Rhodopseudomonas palustris HaA2: one gene and its partner. The protein of the gene in region 2 interacts with the protein of the main gene of each other region in a pairwise test. Links are inferred from orthologs where the notes say so. Each region holds a gene or a part of one and is shown on either strand. Other genes may lie near its edges.

Evidence for each region. Proteins that work in one complex are often made in the same cells at the same time.
Region 1: the proteins of hflC (region 2) and ftsH interact in binary tests that used the Escherichia coli proteins (3 or more experiments, as listed by UniProt). The link is inferred for Rhodopseudomonas palustris HaA2 from one-to-one orthologs.

What each region holds. Positions count from the first base shown.
Region 1 is NC_007778.1:2,079,165-2,082,334, reverse strand. The notes cover bases 198-3,084. They hold ftsH (ATP-dependent zinc metalloprotease FtsH), read right to left. Parts: upstream 2,656-3,084; coding sequence 739-2,655; downstream 198-738. Other genes in these bases: tilS (tRNA lysidine(34) synthetase TilS), read right to left, coding at 2,867-3,084; RPB_RS09160 (helix-turn-helix transcriptional regulator), read right to left, coding at 198-587. Outside these bases: more of RPB_RS09160, read right to left, coding at 1-197; more of tilS, read right to left, coding at 3,085-3,170. UniProt on the Escherichia coli protein: Acts as a processive, ATP-dependent zinc metallopeptidase for both cytoplasmic and membrane proteins. Plays a role in the quality control of integral membrane proteins.
Region 2 is NC_007778.1:2,317,697-2,320,927, forward strand. What follows is about bases 1-2,999. They hold hflC (protease modulator HflC), read left to right. Parts: upstream 1-1,021; coding sequence 1,022-1,978; downstream 1,979-2,999. Other genes in these bases: hflK (FtsH protease activity modulator HflK), read left to right, coding at 1-1,025; RPB_RS10255 (DUF2065 domain-containing protein), read left to right, coding at 2,253-2,453; RPB_RS10260 (Do family serine endopeptidase), read left to right, coding at 2,643-2,999. Outside these bases: more of RPB_RS10260, read left to right, coding at 3,000-3,231.

The sequences.
Region 1 (3,170 bases), 240 kb from region 2 along the record:
GCCAAGCCGGCACCGCGATGCTCGTCGATGCTTCGCAGCCCGTCGAAATGCTGTAGCCAATTGGCGTGCCACGCCGCGGTCAGATGCGGCATCAGCAACTCCTTGAAGTCGCGCTCGGCCTCGCCGAAGCCAGGCGCCGTCACCCGCCGATACAGCGACAGAAAAGTAGCGACGCCGAGCCGGCGATCAAAGATGACCGTCGAGAGAATGCTGCCGATATCGTACCGCTCCGACATCTGCGCCAAACCGCGGGTGCGGCCGAGATCATCCCGCGAAAATCGCCCTGTCGCGCCTGGCCTCGCCGCGACCGTGCGCGCCACGTCGTCGTCCAGCGCAACCTTCTCCCAACTCGCAACGAAATGTTCCGGGAGCGCGTAGCGAAACGAACTGTGCAGGGCAAAACCGCCACCGGGCTGGGCCTGCGCCATGCCCCACCATGCAGAATGGAAAGGAAGGTCTTCGGCCACGCGCTGCAAAGCGGCCTGCTGAAACCGGCCGACTTCGGTGCCGCGCGAGAGCGCATAGATGTTCAGCAATGCCGACCCCAGCAGCGGGGCCAAGCTCGGGTCACAACGATCGCGGGGCATGGCGGTCTCCGGAGCGCGGCCAGAAATCCTCGCACAAGCTCAGGCAAAATTCAGGCCGCCAGGCGATCGATGCTTCCGGCGCAGACCTGTCCACACACGACAAAACGCGGCGTCTCCGCCGCGTTTTGCAGTTTCTCGGATCGGCCGGCGGTTACGCCTGGGGCTGCGGCTCCAGGCCAGTATCGGGACGCGGCCGCGGCTTGCCGGCCGGCGGGACAGCCGAGGTGCGCGGGCCCGAGGGCTCCAGCACCGACTCGCGGTTCGGCTTCTTGCCGTTCATGAGATCGGTGATCTCGTCGCCGGTCAGCGTCTCGAACTCGAGCAGACCCTTGGCGAGGGCTTCGAGGTCCGCGCGCTTCTCGGTGAGAATACGCTCGGCTTCCTTGTAGCCCTCTTCGACCAACCGCTTGATCTCGGCGTCGATCTTCTGAACCGTCGCTTCCGACGCGTTCTGGGTGCGCGACACCGACATGCCGAGGAATACTTCGTCCTGGTTCTCGCCATACGACACGGTGCCGAGCTCTTCCGACAGACCCCAGCGCGTGACCATCATGCGGGCCAATCGGGTCGCCTGCTCGATGTCGGACGAAGCGCCCGACGTCACCTTCTGGCGGCCGAAGATCATTTCTTCGGCGACGCGGCCGCCCATCATGATGGCGAGGCGCGAGGTCATCTGCTCCAGCGACATCGACAGCTTGTCGCGCTCGGGAAGCTGCATCACCATGCCGAGCGCGCGGCCGCGCGGGATGATGGTGGCCTTGTGGATCGGGTCGGTGGCCGGAACATTGAGGCCGACGATCGCGTGGCCGCCCTCGTGATAGGCGGTGAGAAGCTTCTCCTCCTCCGTCATCACCAGCGACTTGCGCTCGGCGCCCATCATCACCTTGTCCTTGGCGTCTTCGAATTCGGCCTGGGTGACCATGCGCTTGTTACGCCGGGCCGCCATCAGCGCCGCTTCGTTGACGAGGTTCATCAGGTCGGCGCCGGAGAATCCCGGCGTGCCGCGCGCGATGGTCTTGAGGTTGATATCCGGCGCCAGCGGCACCTTGCGGACATGCACCTTGAGGATCTGCTCGCGGCCGACGACGTCCGGGTTCGGCACCACGACCTGACGGTCGAAACGGCCGGGACGCAGCAGCGCGGGATCGAGCACGTCGGGCCGGTTGGTGGCCGCGATCAGGATCACGCCCTCATTGGCCTCGAACCCGTCCATCTCGACCAGCAACTGGTTGAGGGTCTGCTCGCGCTCGTCATTGCCGCCGCCGAGACCGGCGCCACGATGACGACCGACCGCGTCGATTTCGTCGATGAAGATGATGCAGGGGGCATTCTTCTTGGCCTGCTCGAACATGTCGCGCACCCGAGAGGCGCCGACGCCGACGAACATTTCGACGAAGTCCGAACCGGAGATGGTGAAGAACGGCACGTTGGCTTCGCCGGCGACCGCACGCGCGATCAGCGTCTTACCCGTGCCAGGCGGACCGACCAGCAGCACGCCGCGCGGAATCCGTCCGCCGAGCCGCTGGAACTTGCCCGGGTCGCGCAGGAACTCGACGATCTCCTGCAGGTCCTGCTTGGCCTCGTCGACGCCGGCGACGTCCTCGAAGGTGACGCGGCCGTGCGCCTCGGTCAGCATCTTGGCGCGCGATTTGCCGAAGCCCATCGCCTTGCCGGCGCCGCCCTGCATCTGCCGCGACAGGAAGATCCAGACGCCAATCAGCGCGATGAACGGCAGCCACGACACCAGCAGCGACACGAACCACGGCACATTGTCGCCCGGCGGCTTCGCGGTGATCGCGACCTTACCGTTGTACAGGCGGGTAACGAGCGACGGATCGTTCGGCGCGTAGGTCTGGAAGCTCGAGCCGTTGGTGAAGGTGCCGTGAATTTCCTGGCCCTGGATCACCACGTCGCGAACGTGATTCTGATCGACCTCGCTGAGCAGCTGCGAGAACGAGATGTCCTGCGATGCGGCGCGCTGGCCGGGATTCTGGAAGAGCGTAAACAGCGCCAAAAGCAGCAAGACGATAATGACCCAGAGGGCGAAATTCCGCAGATTGGCGTTCATCGATCTTCCTTATCGGTCGCGCGGATCGCGATCCTTTGGCCCGGGTGCCGCGAGACTGTCCTCGGACCGGCCAATGCACAATCTAGGTGTCACACGGTCGCCTGCCAAGAGAACCGTTCAGGACTATTTAGCGCATTTCGGCGCTCCCGCGGCTCAAATCACAGAGAGTTCGGCCGATGAGACAGCCGCCGGAACGCAAATGCGATCGGGATCAGCCCGTCTTCCGCCGCCGCATCGGCGCTGCGGCAAACTTCAGGCAAACTGGTGTCAAAGTGATGATGGCCCCGGCAAGCGTTTGTTTCAGCTTGATTTGCCCCGGTTTGGCGGCCGGCTTGGCGGCGGCCGATTGAAGCGCGGCGGCCAATGCCTCGACCTTGCCGAGTTCAGGCCGGCCTTCCCGGCCGACGCGGCCGATCGCACGTAGCAACAACCGAATCCGGATTTCCGCGTTTAACGCGTAGAATACCGAGGCATCGAAGCTCTGTGGCGGATGGCCCGCGCTGCGCACCGCCAGA
Region 2 (3,231 bases):
TTCCCGGCGGTTATTTCAGCGGTCTCGGCATCGCCATCGCGGTGCTCGGCGCGCTGACGATCTGGGGCCTGTCCGGGTTCTTCCGGGTACAGTCCGAAGAACTCGGCGTCGTGCTGCGCTTCGGCAAGCATGTCCGCACCGTTCAGCCGGGCCTGAATTATCATCTGCCGTATCCGATCGAGACCGTACTGCTGCCGAAGGCGCTGCGCGTGTCGACGATCAGTATCGGCATGACGATGATCAACGACCCCGCGCGGCGCGGCACGACGGTGCGTGACGTTCCCGAAGAGAGCCTGATGCTGACCGGCGACGAGAACATCGTCGACGTCGACTTCGCCGTGCTGTGGCGGATCAAGCCCGACGGCGTCGGCAATTTCCTGTTCAACATCCAGAACCCGGAAGGCACCGTGAAGGCCGTCGCCGAAAGCGCGATGCGCGAAGTGATCGGCCGCTCCAACATCCAGCCGATCCTGACCGGCGCCCGAACCACGATCGAGGGCGGCGTCCAGGAACTGATGCAGAAGACGCTCGACGGCTACGGCGCCGGCGTTCTCATCCAGCAGGTGCAGATGCAGAAGGTCGACCCGCCGCTGCAGGTCATCGACGCGTTCCGCGACGTGCAGGCGGCGCGCGCCGACCTCGAGCGGCTGCAGAACGAGGCGCAGACCTACGCCAACCGGGTCATCCCGGACGCCAAGGGTCGCGGCGCCCAGATCATCCAGGCCGCCGAAGGCTACAAAGGACAGGCGGTCGCCGAGGCCAAGGGCCAGAGCGCGCGCTTCCTCGACGTCTATGAAGAATACAGGAAGGCGCCCGACGTGACCCGTCAGCGGATCTATCTCGAAACCATGGAGCGTGTGCTCGGCCCGGCCGAGAAGCTCGTTTACGATTCGGGGTCTGGCCCCGGGGGAGGCCAGGGCATCGTGCCGTATCTGCCGCTGAGTGAGTTGAGCCCGCGCCGCACGGCGCCGGCTACACCGACGCAGCCGCAGAACCAGCAGACCCAGGGCGGAGGCAGCCGATGAAGACCGGAATCGCAGGTATCGTCGCCCTGATCGTCCTCCTGGTCGCGATCATCGTCGGTTGGTCGTCGCTGTTCACCGTCCGCCAGACCGAGCAGGTGCTGCTCGTCCGGCTCGGCGAGCCGGTGCGCGTCGTCACTGAACCGGGCCTGCATTTCAAGGCGCCGTTCATCGACACCGTGATCAGCATCGACAAGCGGATTCTCGATCTCGAAAATCCGTCTCAGGAAGTCATCGCGTCCGATCAGAAGCGGCTCGTGGTCGATGCGTTCGCGCGCTATCGCATCAACAATGCGCTGCGCTTCTACCAGAGCATCGGGTCGATCCCGGCCGCGAACATCCAGCTCACGACGCTGTTGAACTCGGCGCTGCGCCGCGTGCTCGGCGAGGTCACCTTCATTCAGGTGGTGCGCGACGAGCGTGAGGGCTTGATGCAGCGGATTCGTGCCCAGCTCGACCGCGAGGCGGAAGGCTACGGCATTCAGGTCATCGACGTGCGTATCCGCCGTGCCGATCTGCCGGAGCAGAACAGCCAGGCGGTGTATCAGCGGATGCAGACCGAACGTCAGCGCGAGGCCGCCGAGTTCCGCGCTCAGGGTGCCCAGAAGGCCCAGGAGATCCGTTCGAGGGCCGACCGCGAGGCGACCGTGATCGTCGCCGAGGCGAATTCGCAGGCCGAAGAAATCCGCGGTTCGGGCGACGCCGAGCGTAACCGCCTGTTCGCGGCCGCCTACGGCAAGGACCCGGAATTCTTCTCGTTCTATCGGTCGATGACGGCCTATGATCAGTCGCTGAAGAGCTCGGACACCCGCTTCCTGCTGCGGCCCGATTCGGAGTTCTTCCGCTTCTTCGCCAATTCGTCCGGCAGGCCTGCGATACGGCCGGCGACTGCGGCGGCTCCCGCGCCGGGCGGGACGGGGCAGGCAATGCCTGAACCGGCCGCCGCGCCGCGCTAGCGTTTCCGGTTCTGATCGAAACCAGAACCGGGCACCGGATCGCCGTCGTGACGGGTCGTCATGACCCGATCCGGTGCCCGTTTCCCGCGAAACCATTTCGCGCGAAACCGGCGTCAACGGTATCTTTGCGAGCGGATCTCGATATTGGAATGCGTTTTGCGTTCCCCGATCGGCTGGACTAAAACAGACCCGAATTCAGAAGCGCAGGCTTGGGCCTGCGCTTTCGTCGATAATGGCTGTCGGGCAAGTCTCCCGGCCGGGAGGATACAGTCGTATGGGGTCTTTCGCGTTCGCCGACCTCCTGATCGGGGTGGGTGTGTTGTTCGTGCTGGAAGGACTGATCTTCGCCGCGAGCCCGAACTGGATGCGGCGCGCGATGAAAAGCGCACTGGCGACTCCGGACAATATCCTGCGCGTGGTCGGCATCGTCTCGGCCGTGCTCGGCCTGATCCTGATCTGGATGGTCCGGCGCTGACCCGCGGACAGGATCGGCCGGTTTTCAACGGCATCGTGAGCACGGACGTCCGTTTTTCGCCGCAATCGGTGCAGCGGATGGGGTAGCTTCGATCGATTCCGATGCGTGCGCCGGTCCCCGGATCGGGCGCAGAGTTTTCAAGCGGCTGCGCCCAATTTGCCCGGCCTCGATGCAGGAGATGTTCCGATCATGCCCGTTGCGATCACCGCCTTGAGCTTCCGGTTCAAGCCTCTGCTGACGGCTTTGTGCCTCGGCGCGGCTGCCGCCTTGACCGCGGCGCCGGCGCAGGCCCGCGGCCCCGAGGGCATCGCGGACGTCGCCGAGAAGGTCATCGACGCCGTGGTCAACATCTCGACCAGCCAGACCGTCGAGGCCAAGAGTGCGCCCAGCGAGGGCAACAGCGCCAAGCCGAATCTGCCGCCGGGGTCGCCCTTCGAGGAGTTTTTCGAGGACTTCTTCAAGAACCGCCGCGGCGAGAAGGGCGGTGGCGGCCCGCGCAAGACCAACTCGCTCGGCTCGGGCTTCATCGTCGACACCGCCGGCATTGCCGTGACCAACAATCACGTCATCGCCGACGCCGACGAGATCAACCTGATCATGAACGACGGCACCAAAATCAAGGCGGAGCTGGTCGGCGTCGACAAGAAGACCGATCTGGCGGTGCTGAAGTTCAAGCCGCCGGCGAACAAGCCGCTGGTGGCGGTGAAGTTCGGCGACAGTGACAAGCTGCGGCTCGGCGAATGGGTGGTGGCGATCGGCAACCCGTTCTCGCTCGGCG